DNA from 2 places in the Nocardioides sp. InS609-2 genome. Region 2 is predicted to be linked to the other one. Evidence: riboswitches for the same ligand, from Rfam matches in the RefSeq annotation. Region 2 holds a riboswitch; the other holds the start of a gene.
What was found. A riboswitch is a leader RNA that binds a small molecule or an ion and turns the genes downstream of it on or off. The one in region 2 is predicted to bind cyclic di-AMP.

Region 1: another riboswitch for cyclic di-AMP. It lies ahead of H4Q84_RS04485 (C40 family peptidase); the one in region 2 lies ahead of H4Q84_RS07060 (NlpC/P60 family protein).

The regions. Positions count from the first base shown of each region.
Region 1 is NZ_CP060034.1:843,666-858,961, forward strand. It holds gene H4Q84_RS04465 (Flp family type IVb pilin) at 1-27, shown strand, start outside; gene H4Q84_RS04470 (Flp family type IVb pilin) at 115-303, shown strand; gene H4Q84_RS04475 (M48 family metallopeptidase) at 314-1,567, opposite strand; gene H4Q84_RS04480 (hypothetical protein) at 1,564-2,808, opposite strand; gene H4Q84_RS04485 (C40 family peptidase) at 2,822-3,877, opposite strand; cyclic di-AMP (ydaO/yuaA leader) riboswitch at 3,845-3,995, opposite strand; gene H4Q84_RS04490 (hypothetical protein) at 4,149-4,355, opposite strand; gene H4Q84_RS04495 (NYN domain-containing protein) at 4,439-5,710, opposite strand; gene H4Q84_RS04500 (hypothetical protein) at 5,739-6,020, opposite strand; gene H4Q84_RS04505 (DEDD exonuclease domain-containing protein) at 6,126-7,313, shown strand; gene H4Q84_RS23320 (hypothetical protein) at 7,288-7,914, shown strand; gene H4Q84_RS04510 (Lrp/AsnC ligand binding domain-containing protein) at 7,924-8,202, shown strand; gene H4Q84_RS04515 (hypothetical protein) at 8,340-8,495, shown strand; gene H4Q84_RS04520 (DUF2142 domain-containing protein) at 8,543-10,033, shown strand; gene H4Q84_RS04525 (hypothetical protein) at 10,043-10,681, shown strand; gene trpD (anthranilate phosphoribosyltransferase) at 10,670-11,698, opposite strand; gene H4Q84_RS04535 (hypothetical protein) at 11,706-12,128, opposite strand; gene H4Q84_RS04540 (cytochrome c oxidase assembly protein) at 12,139-13,074, opposite strand; gene H4Q84_RS04545 (heme-copper oxidase subunit III) at 13,182-13,787, shown strand; gene H4Q84_RS04550 (cytochrome c) at 13,829-14,692, shown strand; gene H4Q84_RS04555 (Rieske 2Fe-2S domain-containing protein) at 14,689-15,296, shown strand, end outside.
Region 2 is NZ_CP060034.1:1,323,763-1,339,058, forward strand. It holds gene H4Q84_RS07045 (hypothetical protein) at 1-293, opposite strand, end outside; gene H4Q84_RS07050 (TetR/AcrR family transcriptional regulator) at 415-1,068, shown strand; gene H4Q84_RS07055 (DUF3048 domain-containing protein) at 1,072-2,133, opposite strand; gene H4Q84_RS07060 (NlpC/P60 family protein) at 2,236-2,763, opposite strand; cyclic di-AMP (ydaO/yuaA leader) riboswitch at 2,770-2,965, opposite strand; gene H4Q84_RS07065 (thioesterase family protein) at 3,071-3,568, opposite strand; gene fabG (3-oxoacyl-ACP reductase FabG) at 3,571-4,329, opposite strand; gene H4Q84_RS07075 (phosphatase PAP2 family protein) at 4,466-5,434, shown strand; gene H4Q84_RS07080 (HIT family protein) at 5,404-5,808, opposite strand; gene H4Q84_RS07085 (VOC family protein) at 5,808-6,545, opposite strand; gene H4Q84_RS07090 (TIGR03086 family metal-binding protein) at 6,582-7,154, shown strand; gene H4Q84_RS07095 (TraR/DksA C4-type zinc finger protein) at 7,182-7,523, shown strand; RNA gene ssrA (transfer-messenger RNA) at 7,612-7,981, opposite strand; gene H4Q84_RS07105 (hypothetical protein) at 8,011-8,319, opposite strand; gene H4Q84_RS07110 (helix-turn-helix transcriptional regulator) at 8,385-9,425, shown strand; gene H4Q84_RS07115 (amidohydrolase family protein) at 9,422-10,285, opposite strand; gene smpB (SsrA-binding protein SmpB) at 10,285-10,764, opposite strand; gene H4Q84_RS07125 (M23 family metallopeptidase) at 10,806-12,059, opposite strand; gene ftsX (permease-like cell division protein FtsX) at 12,146-13,057, opposite strand; gene ftsE (cell division ATP-binding protein FtsE) at 13,075-13,764, opposite strand; gene prfB (peptide chain release factor 2) at 13,818-14,933, opposite strand; gene H4Q84_RS07145 (hypothetical protein) at 15,020-15,296, opposite strand, start outside.

The DNA.
Region 1 (15,296 bases), 480 kb from region 2:
ACCACCACTGCCACCTGCTCAACCTGACCTGCGCTCAAGCGTGATCGGGGATGGCCGTGGGCAGCCAGCTCGCGGCCATCTGTCCCATCAAGACACTGTGAAGGACGTAGTGACGTGAGGCAGAAGCCATTGCGGGATGAACGGGGCGCCAGCGCCGTCGAGTACGGCCTGCTCGTCTCGGGCATCGCCGCGGTCATCGCGGTTGCCGTCTACCTGTTCGGCGGGGTCACCGGCGAGATGTTCACCGGGACCTGCGACACCATCAGGATCGAGACGGGTGCCAGCAGCGGCTCCTGCTCCTGACGCATCGGGTTCAGTCGATCAGCCGGTCGGCGACAGCGATCCGCATCAGCACTCCCGGGTGCGACCCGAACCACCACTGTGACCACGCCGGTGGTGTCGAGTCGGCCATCGACCGCAGCGCCAGTTGACGCTGCAGCTCCACGAACGGCGCCCGCTCCCCGGTAGTCCTGAGCGCGTCGACATCGGCCCGCGTCTCGATCTGCCGGCTGATGCCGTTCTGCACCGGCGCCGACAGCACCGTCCCGAACGCCATCAGCGCCAGCACCAGCGGCACCACCGCCACGTCGGCCATCCCGTCGCTCCCGTGGCCCGACCGGCGCCGTGACCAGCCGACGACAAGCGCGAGCAGACCGACACCCATCACCGCACCGGTCGCGCCCAGCGCGGTGCCCACGACCACGTCGCGATGTCGTGCGTGGGCCAGCTCGTGGGCGACCACCGACAGCGCCTCGTCGCGCGGCAGGTCGTCGACCAGATTGTCGTAGAGCACGACCCGCCTGGTGCCGCCGAAGCCGCTGACATAGGCATTGAGCGTCGTCGTACGACGCGAGGCGTCGGCCACCAGCACGTCGTCGACCGGCACGCCCTCCTTGCCGGCGAGCTCGAAGATGCCGGTGCGCAGGTCGCCGTCGGGCAGCGACGTGAAGTTGTTGAACACTGGCTCGACGAGCAACGGGTAGACGAACGACCCGAGCACGATCAGGGCCGCCAGCAGGCCTGCCGCGACCACCGGCCAGACTCTGCGCCACCGTCGGGCCAGCCCGATCAACATGACCAGCGCGATGCTGGTCACCACGATGTCGAGCACTTCGCCCTTGACGGTGTCGATTACGTAGCCACCCCACGACTGGCGCGTCAGGTCGTTGGCTCGCTGAAGGCGTCGCAACATGATGGCGAAGGGCAGGGTGACCAGCCGGCCGATCAAGTCGCAGGCGGCGACGCCGAGCACGATCCTGACCCACCAGGGTCCGGGCAGCCGCTGCATCAGGCTCCGGCCGAGTCGCGTGAAGCCCAGCGCGGCGGCCACGACCAACGCCACGGCGAGCGACCCCCAGCTCCAGATCCGGGCCCACCGGGCGAAATCGTCGGCCCGCGCGAGCTGCAACGTCGTGAACACCGACCCGGGGTCGACGGGCGTCACGCGACCTCCGGGCACGGGGTGCCAGGGCACGACGAGTGCAGCGAGCACGACGAACGCGAGGCCACCCACGGCGGTCACCCACCACGCGATGCGACGATCTCCCGGCGTGGTGGTGTCGGTCACGAGGCCAAGTCTTGCAGGCGGTCCCGCCACAGCCGGACCAGCCGCTGCTGGCTGATGCCAGCCTCTCCCAACGCATCCTCGACAGCGATGCCCGCGTCGGCGGCCCGGTAGACCTTCTCGAGGCCGTCCTGGCCGATCTGCTGAGAGAGCACCAGGCAAGCGAGCCAGGCTGACTCGTAGACCGCCTCGAGCCCATCGGCCGACGGGTCGAACTCCTCGGCTCCGGGCAGCCGGTCGGGTGGCCCGTCACGTCGCACCTGGCCCGCAATGCGGGCGGCGGTGACCGAGAGCGGCAGGCGGACCTTGAGCAGGGCGACGTAGTCGGCGAAACCCTCGAGCAGCCACAGCGGCATCGGGCTGAGCGCGGCGTCGGTGGCGATGTGCACGACCTCGTGGGTCATCACGATCTGCGCGCCCTCGCTGCGCAGCCGGCGCGAGACGTCCGGGTTGACGAACACGTGCACGGGCGCCTGCTCGTCCTGGGATCCGTCCACCGTGGTCGTCACGGCCGCGACCGCGTCGTAGCTGCCCGGGGCCGAGCCCAGGGCCGCGTTGAGGCCGGCCGCGGACGCCGGCACCTCCACCACGACCGACGGCCGCCACCGCGACAGCACGGCGCGCACTGCCGGGTAGGCGGCGCGGAGGCGGTCGGCGTACGTGCGGGCGACGCGGCGCGACTCGGCGGCGAGAACCAGTAGCCCCTTGCCGCGTACGACGTGCACGCGCTGGCCGAGCCACACGGGTGAGCGACGGCTTCCGAACGGGTCTCCGAAGGACGTGATGCCCACTGTGTCTGCCACCGGTGCGAAACCGACCACCACCTCGGTGGCGGCCGGGAAGCTGTCGAACCCGCCGAAGGCCCAGGTGAGGTCGACCGCTGCCTGCCAGGAGCCGTCGGCAGCCACGGCGCCGACCTCGTCGACGTACCGCATCGAGAAGTCCTCGACGTCGAGGTCACGGCTGTTGGCCACCACGTCGGCCAGCAGGGTGCGCGACGCCTCGTCGGGAGCGAGGGCCTCCAGTGCGGAGCCGTCGCCCGACTCCACGGCGTGTTCCAGGGTGTGCAGGGCAGATGCCGCCAGCGCGGGCTGTGCACTCGGCCGCTCCCCCGGCGTGGCGCCTGGCTCGACGCGGTAAGTGTCGTCGCGGAACACCACGACGACAACGACGACCAGGGCCGCCACGACGCACAACGAAAGACCGGCCACCCACCAACGTGGGCGACCGGTCCTCGAGGTCATCTGTGGGGCTCCATCAGCCGGGGCGAACCGCTCCGACATAGGGCATCGAGTAGAGGCCGGAGACTGCCACGCCCGTGCCCGGGTTGGCGGCGTGCACGATCAGGCCGTTGCCGATGTACATGCCGACGTGGCTGATCGGGCTGTAGTAGAAGACCAGGTCGCCGGGCTGGAGGTCGCTGGCCGCGATGTGCGGGCCGGAGCCGTACTGGGCGCTGGACGAGTGCGGGAGACCCACACCGGCCTGGGCCCAGGCCATCATCGTCAGACCGGAGCAGTCGAACGCGCTCGGGCCGGCAGCGCCGTAGACGTAGGAGTCGCCGACCTGCGCCATCGCGTAGCCGACGGCGGCCGCGGCCCGGCCTGACGCGGGTACGTCGGAGGGCAGGCGGGTGGTGCTGCCACCGCGGGACAAGGCGAGCAGACGGGTGCGCTCCTCGTCCTTCAGCTCGGAGAGCAAGGTCTTGGCCTCGGCGAGCTTGGCGTCGACCTCCTTCTTCTCGTCGGAGAGCTGCGCGGTGACGTCGGCGATCTCGCTCGAGCGCTCGGTCGTCGCCTCGTGGCGCAGGTCGAGGGCGTCGAGCTCGGTGGAGTAGGAGGAGAACAGGTCGGACTGGAGGTCGTTGAACGCCGACATCGTCGAGAGCTGGCCCAGGAAGGCGCCGGGGTCCTCGGAGACGACGACCTGGCCGACCGTGGAGATGCCCTCGCCCTGGTACTGGCGGAGAACGGACTCGCGGACCTGGTCGCGGACCACGTCGAGGCGGGCGTCCTGACGGCGCTCGTCGGACTCGAGCGTGCCGAGGTCTTCGGTCAGGTCATCGAGCTGCAGCTGGGCGTCGTGGTAACGCTCCTGCGCCTGCTCGGCCTGGTGGTAGAGGCGGTCGACGCGCGCTTGCACGTCCTTGATCTCGGGCTCGGCCTGCGCCGGAGTGGCCGCGATGAAGCCGGTGAAGGCGATCGCAGTCAGGCCGATGACGGCAGTGCTGAGTCGCAGCCGGTCGTGGATCACGAGCGGGCGGTCTCCCTTGTGTGTCGTACGCCTACCGGGTGAGCTGACGGATTCGGGCACGACATGCCCTACACCGACTCCTCGGCCACACAAGTGCGGCCGCCTTGACGGCGATTCACCCCAGAGGGAATGGTTCCCCGGCTCCAGGTCACGGTTGCCCGTGACCAAAGACTCGGCGCGGCCCCCGCACAGATCCTGATGATCCGCTGCCACGGGAGCCAGAACGTCCGAGACTAACGGCGCAGGTGTGGCTGAGCCAAACTTTCAACCGGATGTCGCGCCGCGTTTCGGGTCTCATCGTGAGATCCGAGTCACACCTGTCACACCTGCCTCATGCGGACTCGACCTCCGGACCGGCAACCGGCCGCACCAGCCGCAGCGGTGGCACCAGCCCACTGGCAGCCAGGACGTCGAGCGCTGCGCGTTCGTCGTCGTCGAAGGTGAGTTCGGGGGGCGGGCCCAGGAGCACCGTCACCACGCAGTCGTGGCAGGCCAACCCCCGCACCAGGCAGGTGTCGCAGTCGATCCGTGTCGTCATGCTCCGGACTGAAACAGCCGGCACCGACATTCCCGGCCGGGCCGGCCGTCAGCGGCGTGTCGGGCCCGGGTTCGCGCCCGGCGTCACGGTGTCAGGAGAGCCACGAGGCTCGCCGCGGAGATCACCCGGGCACCACCGCCAGCCACGTCGGAGCCGAGGGCCTGGTCACTCGTCACGACGACCAGCGGGCGCCCCGAGGGCTCGACCGCGACCAGGTCGCGGATCACGTCGTCGGCGATGACGCCCAGCGGGCTGAACAGCACCTTGACCCCTCGGGGGGTCGGCACGACGGGCCGGGTGGTCGAAGCGGCGGCGTCGAACACCACCGTGGTCTCGGCGCCCGTGCGGGCGACCACCGAGGCGAGCCCACCGATCAGGCGCACCCGCTGCGCCTCCAGTGACGAACGCTCCCAGGCCGTCTTGCTGACGTTGTAGCCGTCGACGATCAGGCGGGCTCGCGGCAACGAGAGCAGCTGTTCGAGCAGGGCCGGCCCCTCGGGTGGGCCGGGTCGCGCCGCCAGGGGCGCCCCCGCGGCCTCGATCTCGGCCTCCAGCCGGTCGCCGGGAGCCCCGTCCACCGGGGGCAGGGCCAGCTCGCGCCGCAGACCGCTGGCCGCGTCGAGCACCGTGTCGAGCAGGAGGCGGGCGCGCAGAGTGGCGTCGTCGCGCTGCGCGCGTGCCTCCTTGCGCTCGGTGCGTGCCCCGGCCGAGAGCTCGTCGATCTGGGCTCGTAGCCGCCGCAGCTCGGTCTCAGCGCGAGCTGCGACCTGGCTGGCCGCGCCCTCGGCCGACGCCACCGCCTCGCGAGCCTCGTCGAGCGCGGCCTCGGTGGCCCGCTGGCTGGCCCGGGTGTCACCGAGCTTGCGGCGCAGGGTCATGTTCTCGGTGCGCAGGTCGTCGAGCCGCTGCCGGTGGGTCGCCTTTGCCTCGCGCGCCTGGGTCTCCAGGGCGTCGACGCGCTGACGCAGGCGCTCGGTCTCCGCAGCGCTGGCATCGGGGGTCCCGGTGGGGATCAGTCGGCCGAGCGCGTCGTCGTACGCCGCCTGCCAGTCGTGAGGTCGGGTGAGCCAGGCCCAGGCCGCCGAGGCTGCGGCGTCGTCACCCGACGGGGCGGCACCGGCCGCGACCTGTACACCCACGGCAGCCCGGAAGTTTTCGTCGGCCATCGCCGCGGCAATGGCCGCCCCACCCAGGCGGGCGCGCCGCTGTGGCGCGAACAGCACCACCCGGCGCAGTGGCGCGGGGATGTTCGTCACCGAGGGCAGGGCATCGGAGGCCAGCGACAGCACGCGCTGCCGGACGACGTCGGACAGCTCCCCCAGCAACGGCCCGGACGTTTCGGGATCGACGCTCATGGAGTCGTCACGAGGCAGTCACCCCGACCTAGCGCTGACCGGCCGCCGGACCGTCGACGGACGGGTCGTCCGCGAGCGCTGCTTCGTTGCGGTCGACCAGCTCGATGGCGTCGGCGCGACCGCACCAGCGGCAGGTCACCGACTCCAGTGCCTCGTCCTTGACCTGCTCCTCCTCGACGACGTGGTCGCCGGCCAGGTCGAAGTGCCAGAACTCGGTGGTCCGGCGGCTGCGGCTGACGTCGAAGCGGGTCAGGTTGCCGCAGCCCGCGCAGCGCCAGCGCTGCGACGCGTCGGGAAGGGCGGTGGTCACGAGGTGTCTCCTGTCGAGCGTGCGAACCGTCGGTACGGCGATCCCGGTCAGCGTAGTCCGCGGGGCGTCCCGGCTTTGTCGGTGCCCACGTCTAGCGTCGCCGACATGAGCACTGCCGTTCAGGGTGCGGCCTCCCGATGGGAGGCGCAACGCAGTTTCGACGAGCTGGGCCGGCCCTTGCGCGACATCACGTTCACCGTCGTCGACCTCGAGACGACCGGCGGCTCGGCCGCGGGCGGCTCGATGATCACCGAGATCGGGGCCGTCAAGGTGCGCTCCGGTGAGGTGCTGGGCGAGTTCCAGACCCTGGTCAACCCACGCGCCGAGATCCCGCCGTTCATCGCCGTCCTCACCGGCATCACCAACGCCATGGTCAGCGACGCGCCGTCGATCGAGTCCGCGCTGCCGGCGTTCCTCGAGTTCGCGGCCGGCACGGTGCTGGTGGCCCACAACGCGCCGTTCGACGTCGGTTTCCTCCAGCACTTCAACCGCGAGCAGGGCCGAGCCTGGCCACGGTTCGAGGTGCTCGACACCGCCAAGCTCGCGCGCCGCGTCATCACCCGCGACGACGCGCCCAACTGCAAGCTCTCCTCGCTGGCCCGCGTCTTCAACTCCACGACCACCCCCAACCACCGTGCCCTGTCCGACGCCCGCGCCACGGTCGATGTCCTGCACGGGCTGATGGAGCGGCTGGGCGGGCTGGGGGTGCACACCCTCGAGGAGCTCCAGACCTTCAGCTCACGGGTCAGCGCCTCCCAGCGCAAGAAGCGGCACCTCGCCGAGTCACTGCCGCACTCCCCCGGCGTCTACCTCTTCAAGGACGACCGGTCCCGGGTCCTCTACATCGGCACCTCCCGCGACCTGCGCAGCCGCGTCCGCACCTACTTCACCGCCTCCGAGACCCGCTCGCGGATGGGCGAGATGGTCAACCTCGCTTCCACCGTCACCGGCATCGAGTGCGCGACCCCGCTCGAGGCCGAGGTGCGTGAGCTGCGGTATCGCCGAGCACAAGCCGAGATACAACCGCCGCTCGCGGTTTCCCGAGAAGGTCCACTTCGTCAAGCTCACCCGCGAGGCCTGGCCCAGGCTGTCGCTGGTGCGCCGGGTGCTCGACGACGACGCCGACTACCTCGGCCCCTTCTCCTCCCGCAAGACCGCAGAGAAGTGCCTGGCCGCGCTGCACGAGACGTTCCCGGTGCGCCAGTGCTCCGACAAGCTGCCACACACCCCGACCCCCGCCACCCGGTCGGCCTGCGTGCTGGCCGAGATGGGTCGCTGCCTGTCTCCGTGTGACGGCAGCGTCGACGCCTCGACGTACGCCGCTCTGGTCGGGCAGCTGCGCGACACCTTGCTGCGACGCCCCGACGAGGTGGTCGAGGCGATCAACCAGCGGATGAGCTCGCTCGCCGGGCTCGAGCGCTTCGAGGAGGCCGGCGTCCACCGCGACCGGCTGTCGTCGTTCGTGCGTGCCGCTGCCCGCACCCAGCGCCTCTCCGCCCTCACCCGGTGCCCCGAGGTGGTGGCCGGCCGCAGGGAGGACGACGGCCGCTGGGCCGTCCACGTGGTCCGGCACGGTCGACTGGCCGCCGCGGGAGTCATCCCTTCCGGTGCCGACGCCCTGCACTACGTCGCAGAGCTGCGCGCCAGCGCCGAGTCCGTGCGCAACGCGCCCGGCCCCGTGCCGGCGGCCACCGCAGAGGAGACCGAGAAGGTGCTGCGCTGGCTCGAGGCGCCTGGCATCCGCCTCATCGACGTCGACGGTGACTGGGTCTGTCCGGTGGCGGGTGCCACCCGCCACCTGCCCTTGTACGACGCGGCCACCCAGGCACGGCTCTCTCTGGTGCCGTTCGACGAGCAGCGCCTGCCGAGCCCGGTGCACCGCCCGGCCCGCTAGCGTGTCCCCATGATCACCGCCATCGTCTTCGTGAAGGCCGACGTCGCGCGCATCCCCGAGGTGGCCGAGGCCATCGCCGCCCTCGACGGCGTGAGCGAGGTCTACTCCGTCACCGGCCAGATCGACCTGATCGCCCTGGTGCGGGTCACCAACCACGACGACGTCGCCGCCGTCGTGGCCGACAAGCTCAACAAGGTCGACGGGGTCACCGCCACCGAGACCCACATCGCGTTCCGTGCCTACTCCCGCCACGACCTCGAGTCGGCGTTCTCGCTCGGTCTCGACTGACGTTGGTCTCGCGGTATGGCCCGTTGTGACTAGACCGACCGACGGTCGGCCATTTCCCCTCGTTTGACGCCGGCGAGGTCTTTACCTTCCTTACGCTGCTGCGGACAGGTGGAGGTAGCCATGGGGATCCGGGACGCGTGGGTGTGGTGCCCGCGTACAACGAGGGCAGCGTGCTCTTCGACGTGATCACGCGGCTGCGCATCGACTTCGACCACGTCGAGTGCGTCGACGACGGTTCCCGCGACGACACCGGCGCACAGGCCCACCGCACCTGGTGCCGTGGCCGATCGTGACTGGTCTGCCGTGCGCGACCTCTTGCGACACGGGATCGGCGCCTGACATGCCTTCGCTGCTCCGCACCTGGACGACGGCCTTCGTCGGACTCATGCTGCTGCAGGCCGTCTGGCTCCTGGTCGTCCCGCCCTTCCAGGGCATCGACGAGCACGACCACGTGTTCAAGGCCGCGGCAGTTGCGCGCGGCGACTGGAGCCGCACCCACCAGCAGGTGGCGAGCGGACGCGGTGAGCTGCTCGCCGTACCCCGCGACATCGTCGAAGGCGCCCGGCCGGTGTGTGAGGCGCTCAGCTACACCGGGCGCGACGACTGCAGACCCAGCGCAGAGCTGGCCGACGGGCGAGTGCTGGTCGGCAGCGCCGCAGCTCGCTACAACCCGGCCTTCTACGCGGTGACGGGAACGGTCGCACGGCCGTTCCACGGGGTCGCCGCCGCGCAGGCCATGCGGATCACCACAGCCGTGTGGTGCGCGGCGCTGATGGCGCTGGCGTTCGCCGTCGTCCGCCGTACGGCGCGCACCAGCTGGCCAACCGCGGCGCTGGTCGCAGCATGCACCCCGACGATGCTCTACTCGACCATCATCGGCGCACCCAACGGCCCCGAGATGGCAGCCGGCCTGTTGTTGTGGTGTGCGCTGCTGTACGGCAGCGTCGACGGTGCTCATCCGCCGCGCTGGGTCGTCGTCGCCGGCACGGTGGCCGCGGCGCACATTGCCGTCCTGCGCTCGCTTGGTCCGTTGTGGCTGGCACTGATCCTCGGCACCGCTGCCTTGGCCATGGGCGTCCCGGGCTTCCTGAGGGCATCACGAAGTCGTCGCTTCCGCCCGTCCCTCGTCGTCGCCGGCATTGCGGTGGGTGCTGGCGTCGCCTGGACTCTCACGTCCGGCACCAACGACCCGTCGACCGAGACCGGTCCGCACATGACCGCAAGCCCGTGGCCGAAGATGTTCAGCAACTGGATCGCCTGGGTCCTTCAGCAGGTGGCCGCTGTGCCGAGCCGCAATAACGACGCGCCGATCATCGTCTATGCCCTCGTCATCGCTGCGTGGGCATTGCTCCTTGTCCTCGCGCTCCGCGCTGCGCCGGGTCGGGCCCGTCTCGCGACTGTGGCCATCTTCGTGATCGTCTCCCTGATGGCGATCTCGATAACCGTGTTGTCATTCGCGCAGCTCGGCTACGCCTGGCAGGGTCGCTATGCTTGGCCGTACGTCGTTGGCTGGCTGGCTCTCGCCGGCTGGATGCTCGACCGTTCGACCACACGCACTCGCGGCGCTGGCGCGATCTCGGTGATGATCGGAACCGCCATGGCCGCCGGCTTCACGGTCACCGCCCTCGACCTCGCCAACACCCTCTCGGCACTGAGCGGTGGCGTCCTCAACGGCTGGACTCCCCCACATCCCCTCCTCGTGAGCGGCCTCGCGGTGACAGGTCCCGGCCTGCTTCTCCTGGCCATGCGGCAGGCCGGCGCGACGGGGCAGCACGAACGAGCAGAGGATCGCGACAGGCGTGAAGCTGGTCGTCAAGCGTTGATCCGCTAGCCTCCGGCCGTGACCTGGCTCGAGGACTTCTGGCTCGACATCCTCGGCTGGGGCGGCAGTGCACTCCTGGTGTACTCCCTGCTCCAGTCGCGGGTGCTCCGCTTTCGCGTGCTCAACCTCGCGGCCTGCGTGCTGCTCGTCGTCTTCAACGCCGGCCTGGCGGTGTGGCCGATGGTCGGCATGAACATCGTGCTGTCTGCGATCAACGTGTGGTTCATCGTGAAGCTGCTGCGCAAGCGGCACGACGAGGCGGCGTTCGAGGTGCTGCAGGTGCGACCGGACGCCGAGTACCTCCGCCACGTCCTTCGGGTGCGCGGCGACGACATCCTCACCTTCCAGCCCGACTTCACGTGGGACGCCGAGGCTGCCGGCCAGTTCGCCCACCTCGTGCAGCGTGGCGACGAGACCGTCGGCGTCGTACTCCTGCACGCCGATGGCGACACCGCGCGGGTCCTGCTCGACTACGTCACGCCGCGCTACCGCGACTTCTCCCCCGGCGAGTTCGTCTGGCGCAAGAGCGGCCTGCTCACCGGCCTCGGCATCCGCCGCGTCGTGACGCCGCCGCGCATGGTCGGGGCCTACTACGACAATCTCGGGTTCCGCCGCGAGGGCGAGTCGTTCGTGCTCGACCTGCCGTCAGCGGCCTGACGCAGCGACCCAGCGTTCGAGCGTCGCCGCCGCCGCACCGGAGTCGATAGACTCGGTCGCCCGGTCGAGGCCTGCCTGCAGCTGCTCGCCGAGCGCTCCTTCACGTGCGTCGTAGATGGCCAGGGCGGCCCCCGCATTGAGGAGTACGGCGTCGCGCACTGCCCCGGTCTCGCCGGCCAGCAGGCGGCGTACGACCTCGGCGTTGTGCACGGAGTCGCCGCCGCGCAGCGACTCGACGGGGTTGCGGGCGATGCCGTGGTCGGCCGGGTCGAGCACCGAGCGGATGACCTCGCCGGCGCGCACCGCCCAGACCGTCGACGTCGTCGAGACGGTGAGCTCATCGAGCCCGTCGTCGCCGCGGAAGACCCAGGCGTCGACACCGCGGCGGGCGAACACCTCGGCCATGATCGGCGCCATCCGCAGGTCGGCGCAGCCGATCGCCTGGGCTGCCGGCCGCACCGGGTTGGAGAGCGGGCCGAGGAAGTTGAACGTCGTGCCGATGCCCAGCTCGCGCCGGGGCGCGGCGGCGTGCCGCATCGCCGGGTGGAACGCGGCCGCGAAGCAGAACGTGATGCCGGCTTCCTCGGCCACCTCCGCGACGCGTGAGACGGGCAGGTCGAGGCGGATGCCGAGGGCCTCGAGCACGTCAGCGGACCCCGACGTCGACGACGCCGAGCGAGAGCCGTGCTTGACGACCCGCGCCCCCGCACCGGCCGCGACGATGGCGGCCATGGTCGAGATGTTGACCGACATCGAGCGGTCCATGCCGGTGCCGACGACGTCGAGCAGCCGGCCGGGCACCGAGATGCGGTTGCCGGCCGCGAGCATCGCGTCGGAGAGTCCGATGACCTCGTCGACGGTCTCGCCCTTGGCGCGCAGAGCCACCGCGAAGCCGGCAATCTGCGCAGGGGTCGCGGCACCCTCGAGCACCTGCCCCATCGCCCACGCGGTCTGCTGCGATGACAGGTCGCGACCCTCGACGAGGCCGGAGAGCACGTCGGCCCAGGTGGTCGTCATGGCCGGCTCAGGCTGTCGCCGGCACCCGCGACTTGAGCAGCGAGATGACCGCCTCAGCCAGCGCCACCGGGTCGATCGGGTGAGATACGGCGGCCTCGGCGCGCGACCAGGTCGCCAGCCAGGCGTCCTGGGGGCGGCCGGTCAGCACGAGCACCGGGGGGCACTGGAAGATCTCATCCTTGAGCTGCTTGGCGATGCCCATGCCACCGGCCGGGACGGCCTCGCCGTCGAGGATGACCAGCGCGATGCCGCCGGCGTCCATGTTCGAGATGACGACCGGCTCGGTCGCGACCTCGACGTACTGCAGCTCGGGCAGGTCGGGGTGCGGACGACGACCCAGCGCGAGGATGACCTGCTGACGCGTGTCGATGTCGTCGGAGTAGACCAGCACCCTCAACGGTGCGGTCGGGGCGGCGGCGGTGTCGGTCACGGCGCCGATGCTACCGGTCCGGGGCCCGGGCGGCGTCGGCGGCCGCTCGTGCCTCGAGCAGGTCCAGACGCCGGTCCTCACGCCTGCCCTCGGCCATCGACGAGCGCACCCACTGGACGAACAGGACGCCGAAGAAGACCAGCCCGATCAGGTCGCCCGACGCCCACAGGATGCCGCCGGCCCGGTGCTGGTCGGCCATCGCATCCGGCAACCAGGCGCCCATCGGGCCCTCGCGCAGGGCGAGGTACCACTCGCCGGAGATCAGCGTCGACTGCCCCATGATCGTCACGCCGAGGAAGGCGTGGAAGGGCAGCGTCATCATCACGAGCAGCAGCCGGAACGGCCAGCGCACCCGCCCCGGCACCGGGTCGAGACCCATCAGCGGCCAGAAGAACAGCGACCCGACCAGCACCAGGTGCACGTGCATGAGCTCATGGACGTACGCCGACCGCAGGCTCGCGTCGTACCACGGTGAGAAGTAGAGGGCCCACGGCGAGACGACGTACAGAAGGAACGCGAGCGGGGCGAAGGACAGCACCTTCGCGACCCGGGAGTGCAACGCGACCAGCAGCCAGCGCCGAGGTCGCGCGGGCAGCGTGCGCAGCGCCAGCGTCACCGGGGCGCCCAGTGCCAGGAACAGCGGCACGATCATCGACAAGATCATGTGCTGGACCATGTGCGCCGACAGCAGCGTCGTGTCGTAGCGCGCCAGCCCGGAGGCCGTGGCGACCAGGAACGCGCCCATGCCGACCCCGACGAAGGCCACCGTGCGTCCCAGCGGCCAGCGGTCTCCGCGGCGGCGCAGCACGTGTACGCCGAGGAGGTAGAGCCCTGCCACCCACACCGTGATCACGAACGGAACGGGGTCGATCCCCCAGTCGGTGAACACCCGTCCGAGCGTGAGCTCCGGGAGGTCTGCCGGAGTAGTCGAGAGGGTCGTCAACACACTGTGAACAATATGACGGCGAATCGGGAGGGGGCCAAGGTGGCCGACGCAACGACTACCGACATAATGAGCACGTGGCCACCGCGACGACGATTCCGGCATCCCGACTGCACGGGCACCACGACCGACCCAGCATGGTCAGCGTGGGCACGATCATCTGGCTCTCCAGCGAGCTGATGTTCTTCGCGGCCCTGTTCGCGTCGTACTTCACGATCCGCGCAGTGAGCACCGAGCTGTGGGCCCAGGAGACCGAGAAGCTCAACGTCCCGTTCTCCTCGGTCAACACCGTGATCCTGGTGCTGTCGTCGCTGGCCTGCCAGTTGGGCGTCTTCGCCGCTGAGCGAGGTCAGGTCGGCCGCAAGGGCTCGATCTTCAAGATGAGCGGCTGGGGCCTGCGCGAGTGGTTCATCCTCACCTACGCGATGGGTGCCGTTTTCATCGGCGGCCAGGCGCTCGAGTACACCGACCTGATCCACGAGGGCGTGACGATCCCCGACTCGGCCTACGGCACGATGTTCTATCTCACCACCGGCTTCCACGGCCTGCACGTCACCGGTGGACTGGTCGCGTTCCTGTTCGTCCTCGGCCGCACCTATCTGGCTCGCAAGTTCACCCACGAGCAGGCAGTCAGCGCCATCGTCGTGTCCTACTACTGGCACTTCGTCGACGTGGTGTGGATCGGCCTGTTCGCCACGATCTACCTCATCCAGTAAGTGCCCGGATCCGGATCTGACAAGGACTTGATGTGCGTCTCCTGAACCGAACCGCAGGCCGTCTCTCCCGGCACCGCCGAGGCCCCCTCGCCGGTGTCGTGCTCCTGCTCCTCGGCCTCCTGCTCACCGGCGGTCTCTATACCGCCTTCTCCCCTGCCCAGGCGCAGGACCAGGAGAGCGATGCCGAGCTCGCCGCCCAGGGCCGTGAGCTGTTCCTCGTGGGCTGCTCCTTCTGCCACGGCCAGAACGGCGAGGGCATCCCCACCGTCCGTGACGGCAAGCAGATCGGTCCCTCGCTCGTCGGCGTCGGCGCTGCCGCCGTCGACTTCCAGGTCGGCACCGGCCGGATGCCGATGGCCCAGCCCGGCGCCCAGGTCCCGCGCAAGAAGGTCACCTACTCCGACGAGGAGGTCGACGCCCTTGCGGCGTACGTCGCGTCGCTGGCCCCCGGCCCGGCGGTCCCCACGTCTGGCGACTACAGCATCGACGGCCTCACCGACGAGGAGCGACAGGCAGCCATCGTCCGTGGCGGCCAGATCTTCCTCACCAACTGCACGGCGTGCCACAACTTCAACGGCTCCGGTGGCGCCATGCCCCGCGGCGGCTACGCCCCGTCGCTGCACGGCGTCGAGCCCCGCTACATCTACGAGGCGCTGCTGACCGGCCCGCAGAACATGCCGACCTTCAGCAACGGCAACCTCTCACCCGACGAGAAGCGCGACGTGATCGCCTACCTCGGCAGCATCGAGGAGACCCCCGAGTACGGCGGGTTCGGCCTCGGTGGCCTCGGCCCCGTCTCGGAGGGCCTGTTCGCCTGGCTGTTCGGCATCGGCGGCCTCGTCGGCTTCGCCGTCTGGATCGCGGCGCACACCACGCGTAGCACCAAGGAGAAGGTGGAAGCATGAGCGACAAGCACGAATCCGTGCCTGCAGTCGGCTCAGACGACAGTGCAGTGCCCGCCACCAGGCAGGAACCCATCGCCGACCCCGGTCTGCCGGCACACGTGTGGCGTCCGACCGACGTCGATGAGCGTGCCGACAAGCGCGCCGAGCGCCAGATCGCGTCGCTGTTCTTCCTCTCGATGGTGTGCGCGGTGCTGTTCGTCGTCGCCTACGTCACCCTCGACATCGGCGACAGCGTCGACACGTTCGCCGGTCTGGGTGCGTCCACGCTTGCCCTCGGGCTCTCGCTCGGTGGCGCCCTGCTCCTGATCGGCATCGGCATCATCCAGTGGGCCCGCAAGCTGATGAGTGACCACGAGATCATCGAGATGCGCCACCCCGCCGGTTCCTCCGACGACGACCGCAAGACCACGCTCGAGGCTCTCGACGCCGGTCTCCAGGAGTCCGGCATCGGGCGGCGTCCGCTGGTGCGTAACTCGCTGCTCGGTGCTGTCGGCCTGCTCGGCCTGCCTGCCGTCGTACTCCTGCGTGACCTGGGTCCACTCCCCGGCAAGAAGCTCTCCCAGACGATCTGGGAGCCGGGCATGCGCCTGGTCCGCGACGTCGT
Region 2 (15,296 bases):
ACGTAGTGGTCGATGATCGCCCGGACGCCCGGCAGCTGCGCCTCGGTGTCGTGCCAGGCTGCGATCACGGCGGACTCGAGGTCCATGGGCTGGCCGGCGAGCTCGCGCTCGATGCGACCCGCCAGGCGGGTGTGCCAGCGCAGCTGGAGGGCGCCGAGCAAGGAGAGCTCGTCGCCGAAGGTCTCGGCCACGCCTTCGACGTCCATCGGGAGGATGCCGTCACGACGGACGTCGGCAGTGGTCATCACGGTGCGGAGGATCTCCCCGCGGTGATGAAAGGACTTCCAGGTCATGGTCAGCTCCTTGTCTGGATGACACATACCGTTGGTACGTACTCAAGGTACGTCGACATGCTCTCGGTAGCCAAACGTGGCGCGGGTGATCCGGAGCACATGCGATCCATAGAGTGGGCGGATGCCCAAGGCGCGTATTCCGAAGGTCCCCGTCGCGGGCCGCTCGCACTCCTCGACCAAACGGTCACTGGTCGACGTGGCGGAGCAGATGTTCAGCGAGCACGGCTACGCCAACACCTCTCTCGACGCCATCGTCGCCGGCGCGAAGGTCACCAAGGGCGCGCTCTACCACCACTTCACCGGCAAGCAGGCGGTCTTCGAGGACGTCTTCGCGCGGGTTGAGTCGCGGGCGGCGCAGCGCATCTCGCTGCGGCTCAAGGGCGAGCGCGACCCGTGGGCCAAGGCGCAGGCGGGGCTGCGGGAGTTCCTCGATGTCGTGCAGGAGCCGGCGTACCGCCGGATCGTGATCCAGGACGGGCCGGCCGTGCTGGGCCACGAGCGGTTCCGCGAGCACGAGGAGCGGACGACGTACGCCCACGTCGTCGAGATCGTGCGCGCGGTGCTGGGCGCCGGCGACTGGGAGCTCGACGACGAGATGCTGCAGACATTCAGCCGGATCTTCTTCGGCGCGCTGTCGTCGGCCGGCGAGTCGGTGGCCTCCAGCGAGGATCCCGCGATCGCCAGCGCGCGCGTCGAGAGCGCGATCGGGTTCATCCTCGCGGGCATGCAGGCGCAGCTCGAGGCTGGCGTGCGCCTGCCCGCCGACCGCGAGTGAGCGCTACTTGCTGTAGTTGACGCGACCGTTGCTGGCGTCGTCGGGCACGAGCTCGACCCAGGTCTTGCCGGCCGGCACCGCGAGGCTGTCGCCCTTCTGGGTCGTCAGGCGCAGCGCGCCCTTGAGACCGTCCTTCTTCCAGGTGCCCTTCACGACGCGGCCACCGTGGAAGAGCAGGGCCTGGCCGCTGCCCTCGAACTTGGTCTCCGGCACGAAGTTGCCCGCCGGGTCGCGATAGCCGGCGTCACCGACTTCCGCGCGGAGCACGAGCACGGTGTCGGCCGGGAACTCGTCGCCCTGTGCGGCGTAGGTGTTCTGGTTGACGTAGCCGTTGTTGGTGTAGGCCCAGTTGGTGGTGTGCATGCCGCCGAAGAACGCCGAGAACTGGGTGGCCTTCTGGCCCTTCGGCAGCGACGCGGCGTCGCCGAACGTGAAGTAGTCGTCGGGGCGGGCGGCCTTCTGCTTGATCACCGAGGCGACGTCCTTGGGCCGTGCCATCAGGTTGTACGGCGCGGAGCGGCTGCCTTCGCGGAAGAAGCCCTTGGCGCCTTCCTGGAAGAACGTGATGCCGGCGTCCTGGATGCGGCTGATCGTCACCCCGGCAGCACCAGAGGTGATGATGTCGGCGTCGACCGCGGAGACGATGCCGATGTCGCTGGCGCGCATCGACCGCACCGGGCCGACGACCTCGGGCAGCTGGGAGTAGTAGAACGCCGCGAGCCGGGTGGCGCCGCCCTCGACGAGCTCCTCCACGACCATGTCGGCCTTGCTGAGCCCGAGCTGTGGAGCGCTGCTCTCGGTGTTGTCCATCTTGGTGACCATCACCGGGTGCTTGAGGTCGACGCTGCCACCCTCGGCGACGGGCAGGCCGGTGAGCGGCCAGGTCGCCGGCGGGGCCGGCTCCTCGGCGGTCCCGCCGGCCGGCGCACCGGGGGCGCCAGCGGCCTCGGGGTCGGTCGATGCTTCCTTGTCGCCGCAACCGGCGAGAAGCAGCGACGTCGCGGCGAGCGCGGCAACCGCGATGCCCAGACGGGACGAGGGCAAGGTGCGCAGGGGAAGGTGCACGGGGACTCCTAGCTGTGATGCGGTTTCTACCGGCAAGTGTGCGGGCGCGCCCACCCTGTGTGCGGGAAGGCGCGCCCGGGTTGTCACCCGGCGGCTCTGTTGTCAGGCTCGGCGCAGGGTGCCCGCGAACCAGCTGCTGGTCCACGGTACGTCGATCTGCACAGGCCGTCCGGGCGTCGACGAATGCAGCATCTGCACGGCGCCGGTCTTGGCCCGGCCGACGAAGATGCCGACGTGGTAGACGCCGCCACCGCCGGTGAAGAACATCAGGTCACCGCGGTGCAGGTGCGACTTGGAGATCCGGCGGACGTGACCGGCCTGCGCCGACGACGTACGCGGCACGTTGATGCCGGCCTTCCGGTAGGAGTAGTAGATGAGACCGGAGCAGTCGAAGGCGCCGGGTCCGGCCGAGCCGTAGGAGTAGGCGTCGCCTCGCTGGGCGAGCGCGATGTTCTCCGCTCGGTGGACCTGCTTCTTCACCACCCGCTTGACCTTGACCCCCTTGGAGATCGAGGAGTCGTCCACCTGCTGGGTGGAGGCCTCGCTGACCTGGGTGTTGGTGCCGAGGATGAGGCCGAGGGCGAGCATCAGGAGCGCGCCGAAGCGCAGCATGCGAGAAAACGCAGGCATGGTTGTTGTTCCTTTCCCACGCCTGTGAGGTGAGCTGTCGGGTTGGAGCTGGAAAGTGCTCCGTCACATGTGTGACTTCACCCCGAGCCGTCCGCGATCGGGCTGCGAACCGGCGTGGAACCTGTGGGTCCCCCACTCCTGCCCCTGTGTCATTGTCTCGGGGGACGTCGCGCGGAGGGGCAGGACTCGGCGTACCCGCGGACGGTGGTGCAGCCGAGAACGTTAGGCAGACGGGGGCTCAAAGTCCAAGCCTCGAGGCGTTGCAGGCGCGATCGTGATGAGGATCTCGCTCTCGCGGAAGGCTCGGTCAGCGCAGCGCCAGGCATCCCGAGGTCGAGGCAGGGAAGGGCAGGTCGGCATCCTCGGCGACCCGCCGGTCGATGTTGGCGGCGACATCCTCGGGCCACGGCGCCGTCCGCCGGGTGCTCATGTCGATGTGCAGGAAGATCTCTTCCATGACGTAGCTGACCTGGCCGTGGGTCTCGTCGAGGAGGTAGACCAACGCGTGCGCCGCACGGTCGGAGCGCCCGAGCAGCCGGACCCGCGCCGACATCATGTCTCCCGTGCGCAGCTCGGTCAGGTAGGTGCAGTGGTGCTCCGCAGAGAAGCAGGCATGCCCGGCGCTGATCGGCCAGTTCTGCGGGATGCCCAGCGACACCAGGGACTCGTCGAGACCCTCACTCGCGATGCCGAGGTAGTGACGGACGTTGAGGTGGCCGTTCATGTCCTCGAAGGGCATCGGCACGGGTTGTTCGACGTACGCCGGCAGGTCGAGGAGCTGGTCATAGGTGGGATGCGTTGTCACGGTCAGCTGACCAGCTTCGCGCCGCCGTCGACGTACAGCGTCTGGCCCGTGATGTACGAGGCCTCGTCGCTGCACAGGAACGCGGCTGCGGCCGCGATGTCCTCGGGAAAGCCGACCCGCTTGACCGGGTTGCGCTCGGCGGTCATCGCCCGGAACTCGTCGACCGGGATGCCCACGCGGGCGGCCGTGGCGTCGGTCATCTCGGTGGCGATGAAGCCGGGGGCGATGGCGTTGGCGTTGACGCCGTAGGGGCCGAGTTCGATGCCGAGGGTCCGGGTGAAGCCCTGGATGCCCATCTTTGCGGCGGAGTAGTTGGCCTGGCCGCGGTTGCCCAGCGCGGAGACGCTGGAGAGGTTGACGATCTTGCCGTACTTCTGCGTGACGAAGTGCTTCTGGGCGGCCTTGGTCATCAGGAAAGCGCCCTTGAGGTGCACACCCATGACGAGGTCCCAGTCCTCCTCGGTCATCTTGAACAGCAGGTTGTCGCGGGTGACACCGGCGTTGTTGATCAGGATGTGGATGCCGCCGAGCTCGCTGACGACCCGCTCGACGGCGGCGTCGACACTGGGACCGTCGCTGACGTTGCACCCGATGCCGATGTGGCCCTCGCCCAGCTTGGCCGCGGCCTCGGCGGCAGAAGACTCGTCGAGGTCGAGGATCGCGACCCTGGCGCCCTCCTCGGCGAAGCGCTGGGCGGTGGCGAACCCGATGCCGCGTGCGGCTCCGGTGACGACGGCGATGCGTCCGTCAAAGCGACCCATGGTGACTCCTTCACGTTTGGGGGGAGGCGCGATGGGGCGCCGGGTTCACCCTAGACGGCGGGCGTCGTACCGTTAGGGCATGGGTGGGCCGAATTTCCGTCTCGCGGGGGCGTTGGGAGCAGCCATGGTGGTAGCCATGGTGGTGGTTTCGCGCGCCTGGGACCTGCCGATCCGCGACCCTGACGGAGTGGTGGTGCCGACCTACGTCCGACTGCCGCTGATCGTGCTCGCGGCGCTGGCTCTCGACATCGTGCCGCGCGCGGTGCTGCGTAGGCGATCAGTCGTGGCCGTCGCGCGGGAGCGTTGGAGCCGCGACCAGCTCGTCTTCGCGCTCGCGGGGGTCATCACCTGGTACGCCTGCTACGCGGCGTTCCGCAACCTGAAGAGCTACGTGCCGTTCGTCAACGACCGGCTCTGGGACAACGAGCTCGCATCGTTCGACCGCTCCATCTTCCTGGGCCACGACCCCGCCGACGTGCTGCACAGCGTCCTGGGCACCGGCTGGGCCGCCGAGGCCATGTCGCTGGTGTACGTCGTGTGGATCGTCCTGGTGCCGCTGAGCCTCGCGGTGGCGCTGCTCTGGACCCGGTCCCGGGCGGCCGGCTCGTGGTACGTCACCGCGGTCGCGGTCGACTGGGTGCTGGGCGTGGCGACGTACTTCGCGATGCCCACGCTCGGGCCGATCTACTCGGCCCCGCAGGACTTCTCCTCCCTCAACGACACCATGGTGACCGGTCTCCAGGAGTCGATGATGAGTGACCGCGCGGAGGTGCTGGCCGACCCGTTCGCGACCGGCGCCGTGCAGACCATTGCCGCGTTCGCCTCCCTCCATGTCGCGATCATGGTGACGATGGTGCTGATCGCGCACTTGATCGGGCTGCCGCGCGTGATCCTCGTCGCCAGCCACGTCTTCCTCGCGCTGACCGTGGTGGCCACGGTCTACCTCGGCTGGCACTTCTTCGTCGACGCGCTCGCGGGGGCCGTGCTGGGCGCGGCCGCCGTGTGGATCGCGGCCATCGGGACCGGCAACGTCTCGGCGGGGATCCCGCGGCTGCGCCCCGCCGCCCAACGCGATCAGAGCGCCGACCGCAGGCTCTCGGCGTAGGTCGCGGCCTCGCCCGCGGCGTACTTCGTGCGTGGCCAGAAGAAGCCGCGCAGGCCGTCGCCCTTCGTCCGGGGTACGACGTGCAGGTGCAGGTGTGGCACCGACTGCGACACGGTGTTGTTGATCGCCACGAACGACCCCTGGGCGCCGAGGGCTTCGACCATCGCGGTGCAGAGCCGCTGGCCGAGCGCGACGAAGGGGTCCCGCAGCGGCGCCGGCAGGTCAGGCAGGGTCACGACGTGCTCGCGCGGCACGAGCAGCACGTGGCCGCGGAACACCGGCCGGGCGTCGAGGAACCCGACGAAGTCGTCGTCCTCGATGACCCGCTCGGCCTCCGCCTTGCCGGCGACGATGGAGCAGAAGAGGCAGTCCATCAGCGCACCGGGTGGTCGGTGATGCAGTAGGTCATGCCGGCCGGGTCGTTCAGGACGGTCCAGTGCTCGTGCTCGCGCAGCACGGTCGCGCCGAGCGCCTCGTGCCTCGCCACCTCAGCAGACCGACCGCCGTCAGAGGTGCCGAGGTCGAAGTGGGCGGTCGTCGGCCCGTCGCCGTCGTCGAGCCGCTGGACCAGCAGCTGGAGCGGCTGGTCGTCGGGTCCCTCGAGGAGCCTGAACTCGGGGTGGCGCTGGTGGGCATCGAGCGGGAAGCCGGTGGTGGCTGCCCAGAACGCCAGCTCCTCGTCGTACGCCGCGGGGGCGATGTCGAGGCAGACCTGGTCGACCAGGCTCGACTGCCCACTGGTCCAGGTGCGCGCGGGCGGGCGTCGCCCGGCCGGGTGGCCGACGAAGCAGAACGGCAGGCCTCCGGGCGAGGTCAGGACGACGTACCCGGGGAGCTCCGCGAGCTCCTGCGCTCCGCGAGCGATCGCCGCGTCGGCCGCGGCGCGCGGCTCCTCGACGTGCAGATCGAGGTGGAGGCGTGCGAGACCGTCGCCCACGCGCTGCATGCGCAGGAAACCGTCGCCCTCCTCGGGCACCAGCGTCGTGAACTCGCCGCGGTCACCGCGCGGCTCCGAGGGGGACATCCCGGTCACCGCGCTCCAGAAGTCGGCCGCACGGGCGTGATCGGTGGCGGGTACGTCGAGGAAGGCGCTGATCCAGAACGGCGTCACGACGCGAGGGTACGACGCTGTGCCATGGTGAGGGTCATGATCGACCTGACTCCGACCACTGACCGCACCCGCGCCGTGGCCGCCGCCGTCACCGACGAGCAGCTCGGCGCCCCGACCCCCACGGGCAGCACCGTCGCCGCGCTGCTCCAGCACCTGATGGGCCTTTCCGTCGCCTTCCGCGACGCCGCGGCCAAGATCGACGGGCCGACGACCTCGACGCCGCCGGGCCCGGTCACCGACCCGTTGCCCGACGACTGGCGCGCGCAGGTCGAGCAGCTGCTCGGCGAGCTCTCGACGGCCTGGCAGGACGCCGGGGCGTGGGAGGGCATGACGAAGGCCGGCGGCGTGGACCTGCCCGGCGAGATCGGCGGACTCGTCGCCCTCGACGAGGTGCTGCTGCACGGCTGGGACATCGCCGTGGCGACTGGCCAGTCCTACGAACCTTCGGACAGCGAGTGCGAGGCGGTGCTCCCGATCGTAACGCCGGAGGACGCCGACGGAGCCGGTCGTGACGGTTTGTTCGGCCGCGTGGTCGACGTACCGGATGACGCGCCGGCGTTCGACCGGGTGCTAGGCCTCGCCGGCCGCGACCCGGGCTGGACTCCTTGAATCACGGCCCCTGAGTCGGTGACTCTCATGGTGCCCGACCCCCGCCGTACTCTCGAAAGCCTCCGCTCGGAGGCGCTGCAACGACTGGCGACCCTGACGGAGCAGTACGACGAGGTCGTGGCGTCCTCACGCGACACCAACGCCGATGACGAGCACGACCCCGAGGGCGCGACGATCGCCTTCGAGAGGTCGCAGGTGGGCGCGCTGGCTCGACAGGCAGGTGAACGAGTGGCCGAGATCGACGCCGCCTTGGCACGCGTCGTCGACGGCAGCTACGGGATCTGCGAGGTCTGCGGGCTCCCGATCGAGCCGGAGCGCCTCGAAGCGCGGCCGACGGCGCGCACACACGTGGCGCACGCACCGGCTTGACCAGCTGCAAGAACACGAGAGCCGCTCCGACCGGAGTCGGAACGGCTCTCGTTCAAAAGGGCTGGATCTCGGTGGTCGCACCGGATCGGCGTGGAGCTGGCGGGAATCGAACCCGCGTCCTCGAGCGTCGAACCAGGTCTTCTCCGGGTGCAGTCAGTGTTGTCGCTTTTCTCGGCCCCGGCGCTCGCACAGACACGTCGCCGACGGGCTCAGCCAGGATAAAGTCCCGGTCACTCCTCCTGGCAGGAAGTGACCAGCAAGTCCTCTAGATGAGGCCTGGGTCCGGGACGAGGACAGATGCCCGGTCAGACCCTTCGATCACTGCTCAGGCAGCGAGAGCGAAGTCGTTGCGATTAGAGTTGGCAACTGTGTTTTCCAGCGATCGTTTACGAGATGACGCTGGCTTCTCGACCCGCTTCTCCTGGAACTAACGTCCCAAGTCGAAACCGATCAGCCCCTTTTGAGTTGTGTTGGTCAGTCTACGTGCTCAACGCCGAGAAGCCGACACGCATTCCTCCTCGAGGGTCTCCAGCAGCCTCGTCTGCGGCTCGCCGGCGAGCGCGGGTGAGCTCTCGGGGACTGCCCAGACACGCTCCCTGAGGAAGCCGAGAAAGCGCGTCGCGGGTTCGATGGCGTCGAAGTCCAGGTCGATGACGACGTAGTGCTCGTCGTCGACCGGTCGATGGATCCGATGAGCGTGTACGCCGGCCTCGCGGCGCAGATCGGCGAACCGGTCGAAGGCACCCTTCCAGGTGTCGTAGTCGGTGATCGGGTGCTCGATGTGGAGGGTGGTCATGACGCGACGCTAGGACGGCGTCCCGACCGTTCCCATCCCACGGATGTGGGGTCTAGCGTCGGGCCATGACGCGGCCTGATCCGCGCCGGGCGGAGGATGTCGTCCGACGCCTCTGTGACTCGGCGGACGACGCCACCGCGTTGCGGGTGCGCGTCGTCGAGGCGCTGCGCCCGGTGCTCGGCTTCCGCTGGTACGCGTGGGTGCTGACCGACCCCGTCACGACCGTTGGCTCCGCGCCGTACGCCGATGTGCCGAAGCTCGACGGCCTGCCGGGCCTCGTCCGCGCGAAGTACCTCACGCCGGAGCACCGCTGGACGAGCCTGGATGCGCCGGTCCGACTCAGCGCCCTCCCGCAAGACGCGGCCGCGGGATGGCGCACCGCCCTCGCGCCGTACGCCGCGGACGTCGCGTCCGTCGTACACAGTGACCGGCACGGCACCTGGGCCTTCCTCGACCTCTGGCGAGAGGAAGGGAGCTTCGACGACGGCCACCTGGACCTGCTGGAACGGACCCGGGCCCCCTTGGCGAAGGCGCTGCGGCGGTGCCAGGCCAGGACCTTCTCGGAGTTGTCGGCTCCACCCGGTCCTCGCGACGGACCGGGTGTGCTCCTCGTCGACGAAGACCTGCACGTCATCGGCGACACGCAGACGGCCGAGCGCTGGCTGAGCACCCTGCTGCCGCCGTCAGCGGACCGGGCACCTGTGCCGGCGGTGATCCTGAACGTCGCGGCCCAGCTGCTCGCGACCGAGCGGGGCGTCGACGACCATCCGGCCCGGGCCCGTGTCCACCTCGCACACGGCCGGTGGATCACCGCGTGGGCCGCGCGCCTGCACGCCACCGACGGGTCGGCTCCGATCGCCGTGACCATGGAGGAGACCGCACCGCTGGACCGGCTGGAGGTCTTCACCCGCGCGTGTGGGCTTTCCCCTCGGGAGACGACGCTCGTCGGACTGCTGGCCGCCGGACTCGACACGCGCGCGGTCGCCGACCGGATGGGCGTCTCGCCGCACACGGTGCAGGACCACCTGAAGTCCGTCTTCGACCGCACCGGGAGCCGAAGCCGTCGGGAGCTGCTGTCCCGGGCGCTCGGTGTCAGCTCTCCCTAGGCCCGTGGCAGGAGCCGCGACGCGTTGTGCCAGAGCACTCCGCGCAGCCACTCCTCACCGAAGCCCAGCGCCTCCAGCCCGTCGGTCTGGGTGACGTACGGGTAGGGGATGTTCGGGAAGTCGGAGCCGAGCAGCACCTTCTCCCCCAGGTCACGGAGCCGCGGCAGCAGGGCCTCAGGGAACGGCGCACCCACGTCGGCGAAGAAGTCGGTGAACACCATCGTCGTGTCGAGGTGCACGCGGGGATAGCGCTCGGCGAGGGCCAGGAACTCGGCGTACTCCGGCGCGCCGGCGTGGGCGATCACCAGGCACAGAGCGGGATGCCGCTCGAGGAGCGTGGCCACCGGCCCCGGACCTGTGTACGGCGTGGCGACAGGTCCGCTACCGGCGTGCAGCACCACCGGGGTGCCGGCATCGGCGATCAGCCCCCAGGCAGCGTCGAGCAGCGGGTCGGTGACGTCGATGGCGCCGACCTGCACGTGCACCTTCCAGACTTCGACGCCGGCATCCAGTCGCGCCTCGACATAGTCGGTGACCCCCGGCTCGGGGAAGAACGTCGAGCAGCGCAGGGCGCCCGGCGTGCGGGCCGCGAAGCCGAAGGCCCAATCGTTGAGGAACTCCGCCATCGCGGGCTTGTGCGCGTAGGGCAGCGCGGTGAAGTGCTTCACACCGAACGAGCGCAGCGTCTCGACGAGGGCCTCGTCGTCGTCGCGGTATTCGATTGGCCACGGCCGGCCGATGAGCGGCCCGGCCTCGTCGAACTGCGCGCGTACCTTGGCCATCACGCCCGGAGGCAGGAAGTGCGTGTGGATGTCGAAGATCCCCGGCAGCCCGAGCCGGTCGACGATCTCGAGAGTCATCAGTCCGGGATGCCCTTGAGCCGGCGCTGGACCGCCTGTTCCTTCTCGCGGTTGGCCTGCCGCTCGGCCAGCGAGTGCCGCTTGTCGTAGGACTTCTTGCCCTTGGCCAGCGCGATCTCGACCTTGGCGCGCCCGTCCTTGAAGTAGAGGTTGAGCGGGACCAGCGTGTAGCCCTGGTCGCTGAGCTTGCGCTCGATCTTGTGGATCTCGGCCTTGTTGAGGAGCAGCTTCCGCTTGCGGCGGGCGGTGTGGTTGGTCCACGTGCCCTGGGAGTACTCCGGGATGTGCACGCCGTGCAGCCACACCTCGCCGCCGTCGACCTCGGCGAAGCCGTCGACGAGCGACGCGCGGCCGGCCCGCAGCGACTTCACCTCGGTGCCGACCAGGACGAGCCCGGCCTCCCAGGTGTCCTCGATGTGGTAGTCGTGGCGCGCTTTCCTGTTCTGCGCGACCGACTTGGTCCCCTGCTCACGTGCCATGGGCCCATCCTCTCAGGAGGGGCAATCCGGTTTCGAGGAGGTCAGAGCCAGTTGGCCGGATCCACGGCCTTGCCGTTGGCCATCACCGTGAAGTGCAGGTGGCAGCCGGTCGACCAGCCGGTCGAGCCGACGTACCCGATGACCTCGCCGCGCTTGACCTGCTGGCCCTCGACGACGGTGTAGCGAGTGGCGTGGTTGTAGATCGTGGCCAGCCCGACGCCCGCGGCGGCGCCGTTGTCGATGATCATCCGGTTGCCGTAGACGCTGCTCGAGTAGGCCGAGATGACCTTGCCGTCGGCCGCGGCGTAGAGCGGCGAGCCGCACGCGGCGCCGAAGTCGGCGCCGTCGTGCAGGCCGTAGTAGCCGTAGATCGGGTGGATGCGGTAGCCGAAGGGCGAGGTGATGGGTCCCTCGGCCGGCGGGCTGAGGAAGCCGCCGCTGCTGGCCGGCGGGCCCGACTGGGCTTGGGCCCGTGCGGTGGCGCGGGCGCGGCGGAGAGCGGCGGCGGCCCGCTTGCGCAGGAGCTCAGCGATCTGCTCGCCCTCCTTCTTCGCCTCCGTGAGCGCCTTGGCGTCTGCGGCTCGGGCCGCGCTGGCCTCGTTCTCCGCCGTACGACGCTCGCCGACGAGCGCGGCGACGGACTGCTCGGCGGCTGCCGCGTCGGCTTCGAGCTGTTCCATCTCGGTGAGGTGCGCGGCGGCTTCGTCACGCTTGGCCGCCACGGCCTCCTTGGCGGCCTCGACCTGGTTCTCGCGGACGGCGAACAGCACCTTGGCGGCGTGGAGCTCCTGGTAGGCGCGGGTCTCGCGGCCGACGATCGCGTTGCGGGCCTCGTTGGAGCGGGTCAGGTCGGCGGGGGTCTGCGAGTCGAGCAGGGCCGCGAAGGCCAGCAGCTCGGGGTCACCCTGCTCGTAGATCGAGGAGATGGTCGAGGCCACGTGGTCCTGCTGGGTGTGCATGTCGGCGCGCCCGGTGTCGAGGTCCGCACTTGCCTGGGTCAGCGCGGCCTCGGCGTCGGTCAGCTCGATCTGCATCTCGGCGTCGCGCTGCTGGGCCACGGCCACCCTGCCCTGCGCGGTCGCCAGGGCGACCTCGGCGCCGGAGAGCTGGGTGCGGGCGTCCTCGAGCCGGGTCTGCGCCCTGGCCATCCGGCTGCTGGACTCGTCGAGGTCCTTCTTGGCGTGCTCGATGTCGCGCTCGACGGACTTCTGCTTGTCCTTGAGGTCGTCAGCACTCGCGAAGGGGGTAGCCAGCGCGCCGACTGCCAGGGTCGCCACGACAAGCGCAGCGGCCATGCGTCGACGAGCGGTACGGGGGAAGAGACGCACCGGTCTGCCTTTGTGTTCGGGGAAGTGAACACCGCGACCGTAACCGCTGCGGATCAGACTTTGAGGTATTTGCGCGTCAGTACGAGTGTCGGGAGCAACGTGAGCACCGGACCGAGTACGGCAACGGCTGCCAGCGCCACGACGTACTGGTCGGCGCCGATCCATGGGATGAACTTCAGCTGGTCGGTCGCGCGCTCGTGGATGCCGAAGTACATGAAGGCACCCAACGCCCCCGCCGCGAGCGTGACACCGATGAGCGCGGTGACCAGCGCCTCGAGCAGGAACGGCAGCGTGATGTAGAGCGTGGAGGCGCCCACCAGCCGCATGATGCCGATCTCCTTGCGGCGCGCGAAGGCCGCCAGCCGGATGGTGTTGGCGACCAGCAGCAGCGCCGCGATCACCAGCACGATCGAGGTGACGAACGCGCTCACCTGCAGCAGGTTGATGGCGCCGTAGATCGGTTTGAGTGTCTCGCGCATGTCGCGGATGCCCGCTACACCGTCGAGTCCGCGTACGGCGCTGATGATGCCCTCGTACTGCTGGGGATCCTTGAGCTCGATCCACACCGACTCGGGCATGTCCTCGGCCGTCGCGGCCGGGTTGTTGCCCTCGAACTTCTCGGGGCCGAGGAGCTCCTTGACCTTCTCGAACGCCTCTTCCTTCGACTCTGTGTGGAAGCCCGCGACCTCCGGGTTGTCCTCCACCACCGTGGCGATGGCGGCCCGCTGGGCGTCGTTCACCTCAGAGGTGCACGCGGGGTTGTCGTCCTGGGCCTTGCACAGCCAGACGGTGATCTGGAGCTGGCTGCCCCAGTGGTCGGCGGCCTTGGCGGCCTGCTGGTTGAGGAGTACGCCGAGACCGACGAGGGTCAGCGAGACGAAGAGGGTCAGGACCACCGCGATGTGCATCGACAGGTTGCGGCGCAGGCCCTGGCCGAGCTCGGTGAAGACATAGCGAAGCTGCATAAAGGAAGACTCTCGATTCAGTTCTGGAAGCCGTAGGCGCCCTGGGCCTGGTCACGGATGACGTGACCGTCCTCGAGCTCGATGACCCGCTTGCGCATCTGGTCGACGATGCCGGCGTCGTGGGTGGCCATCAGCACGGTGGTGCCGGTGCGGTTGATGCGGTCGAGGAGCTTCATGATCCCGACCGAGGTGGTGGGGTCGAGGTTGCCGGTGGGCTCGTCGGCGATGAGGATCTTGGGCCGGTTGACGAAGGCGCGGGCGATGGCGACGCGCTGCTGCTCACCACCGGAGAGCTCGTCGGGCATCCGCTCCCCCTTGCCGTCCAGGCCGACCATCTCGAGGGTCTCGGGCACCAGCTCGTTGATGTCGCTGCGCGACTTGCCGATCACCTGGAGCGCGAACGCGACGTTCTCGGTGACCGTCTTGTTGCCGAGCAGGCGGAAGTCCTGGAACACGGTGCCGATGTCGCGACGGAGCCGCGGCACCTTCCAGCTGGCGAGGCGGTTGATCTCCTTGCCGGCGACGTAGACGCGCCCGCTGGTGGCGCGGTACTCGCGCAGCACCAGACGCAGGAACGTCGACTTGCCAGACCCCGAGGAACCGACCAGGAAGACGAACTCGCCCTTCTCGACGTCGACCGTCACCTGGTCGAGCGCGGAGTGGGCGTGGCCGGGGTAGGTCTTGGTGACCTTTTCGAAGCGAATCACGTGAATCGAGGTTACGCGAGCATCCTGAGGATTCAGGGATCCTCGCGACGCGCTCAGGCCTCGGCGCGCTCGGCACCCCGGCGCCAGCGGATGCCGGCCTCGATGAACGGATCGATGTCGCCGTCGAAGACCGAGCTGGGGTTGCCGCTCTCGTAGCCGGTGCGCAGGTCCTTGACGATCTGATACGGGTTGAGCACGTAGTTGCGCATCTGGTCACCCCACGACGCCTGTACGTCGCCGCGCATGCCGTCGAGGTGGGCCTTCTCCTCGGCCTTCTTCAGCGCCAGCAGCTTGGCCTTCAGCACCACCATGGCGCTGGCCTTGTTCTGCAGCTGGCTCTTCTCGTTCTGGCAGGAGACGACGGTGCCGGTGGGGATGTGGGTCAGCCGCACCGCGGAGTCGGTGGTGTTGACCGACTGGCCGCCGGGGCCGCCCGACCGGTAGACGTCGGTGCGGATCTCCTCGTCGGGGATGTCGATCTCGTCGGTCTGCTCGAGCACCGGCACCACCTCGACCGCGGCGAAGCTGGTCTGTCGGCGGCCCTGGTTGTCGAAGGGGCTGATGCGCACCAAGCGGTGTGTGCCGGCCTCGACCGACAGCGTGCCGTAGGCGTACGGCGCGTGAATCGCGAACGTCGCCGACTTGAGGCCGGCTTCCTCGGCGTAGGAGGTCTCGTAGACCTCGACGGGGTAGTTGTGCTGCTCGGCCCAGCGTGTGTACATGCGCATCAGCATCTCGGCGAAGTCGGCGGCATCCACTCCCCCGGCGCCCGAGCGGATGCTGACCAGCGCCTCGCGGACGTCGTACTCACCGTTGAGGAGGGTGCGGATCTCGAGGGACTCGACGGACTTCTTGATCCGCAGGAGCTCCCTCTCGGAGTCCTCGAGGGTGGCGGAGTCGCCCTCCTCGGTAGCCATCTCGACCATGATCGCGAGGTCCTCGATGCGGCCGTCGAGTCCGGTGAACTTGTCGAGCTCGCCCTGGAGCGTGGAGAGGCGGCCGGTGACCCTGGTTGCGTTGTCCTGGTTGTCCCAGAGGTCAGGTGCGGCGACCTGCTCGCCGAGGTCGGCGATCTCGGTGCGCATCGCGTCCAGGTCGAGGACCTGACCGATGGTCTTCATGGTCGCCTGAAGCGTCTTGATCTCTGCGTCGAAGTCGGTGCCTGCCACAAGCGGCAACACTACGGGACCGACCGATGCACAGCGCGGTCCGCCCGGGCAGGTCCCCCGACCCTGCCCGGACGGACCCAGACCAGCTACTTCGCGCAGAGCACCCGCGGCGTACCGACGGCGGCGAAGCCCTTGGGGGTGAGGCTCGAGTCGAGGTTGAACCGCAGGCGGTAGACGTTGGTCAGGTCGATCGCAGGATCGGTGATCGTCCCGACGCCCAGCAGTGCCGAGTAGCGGGTCGCACCGTCGGCAACCACCTGCACGCCACCAGTGCTGCCGGTCTCGGAGGTGTCGGTCAGGGCGTACGTCGCCTCCAGCGAGGTGCACAGGCGGCCGATGGTGAACTCGGCGTAGCCGGGCGTG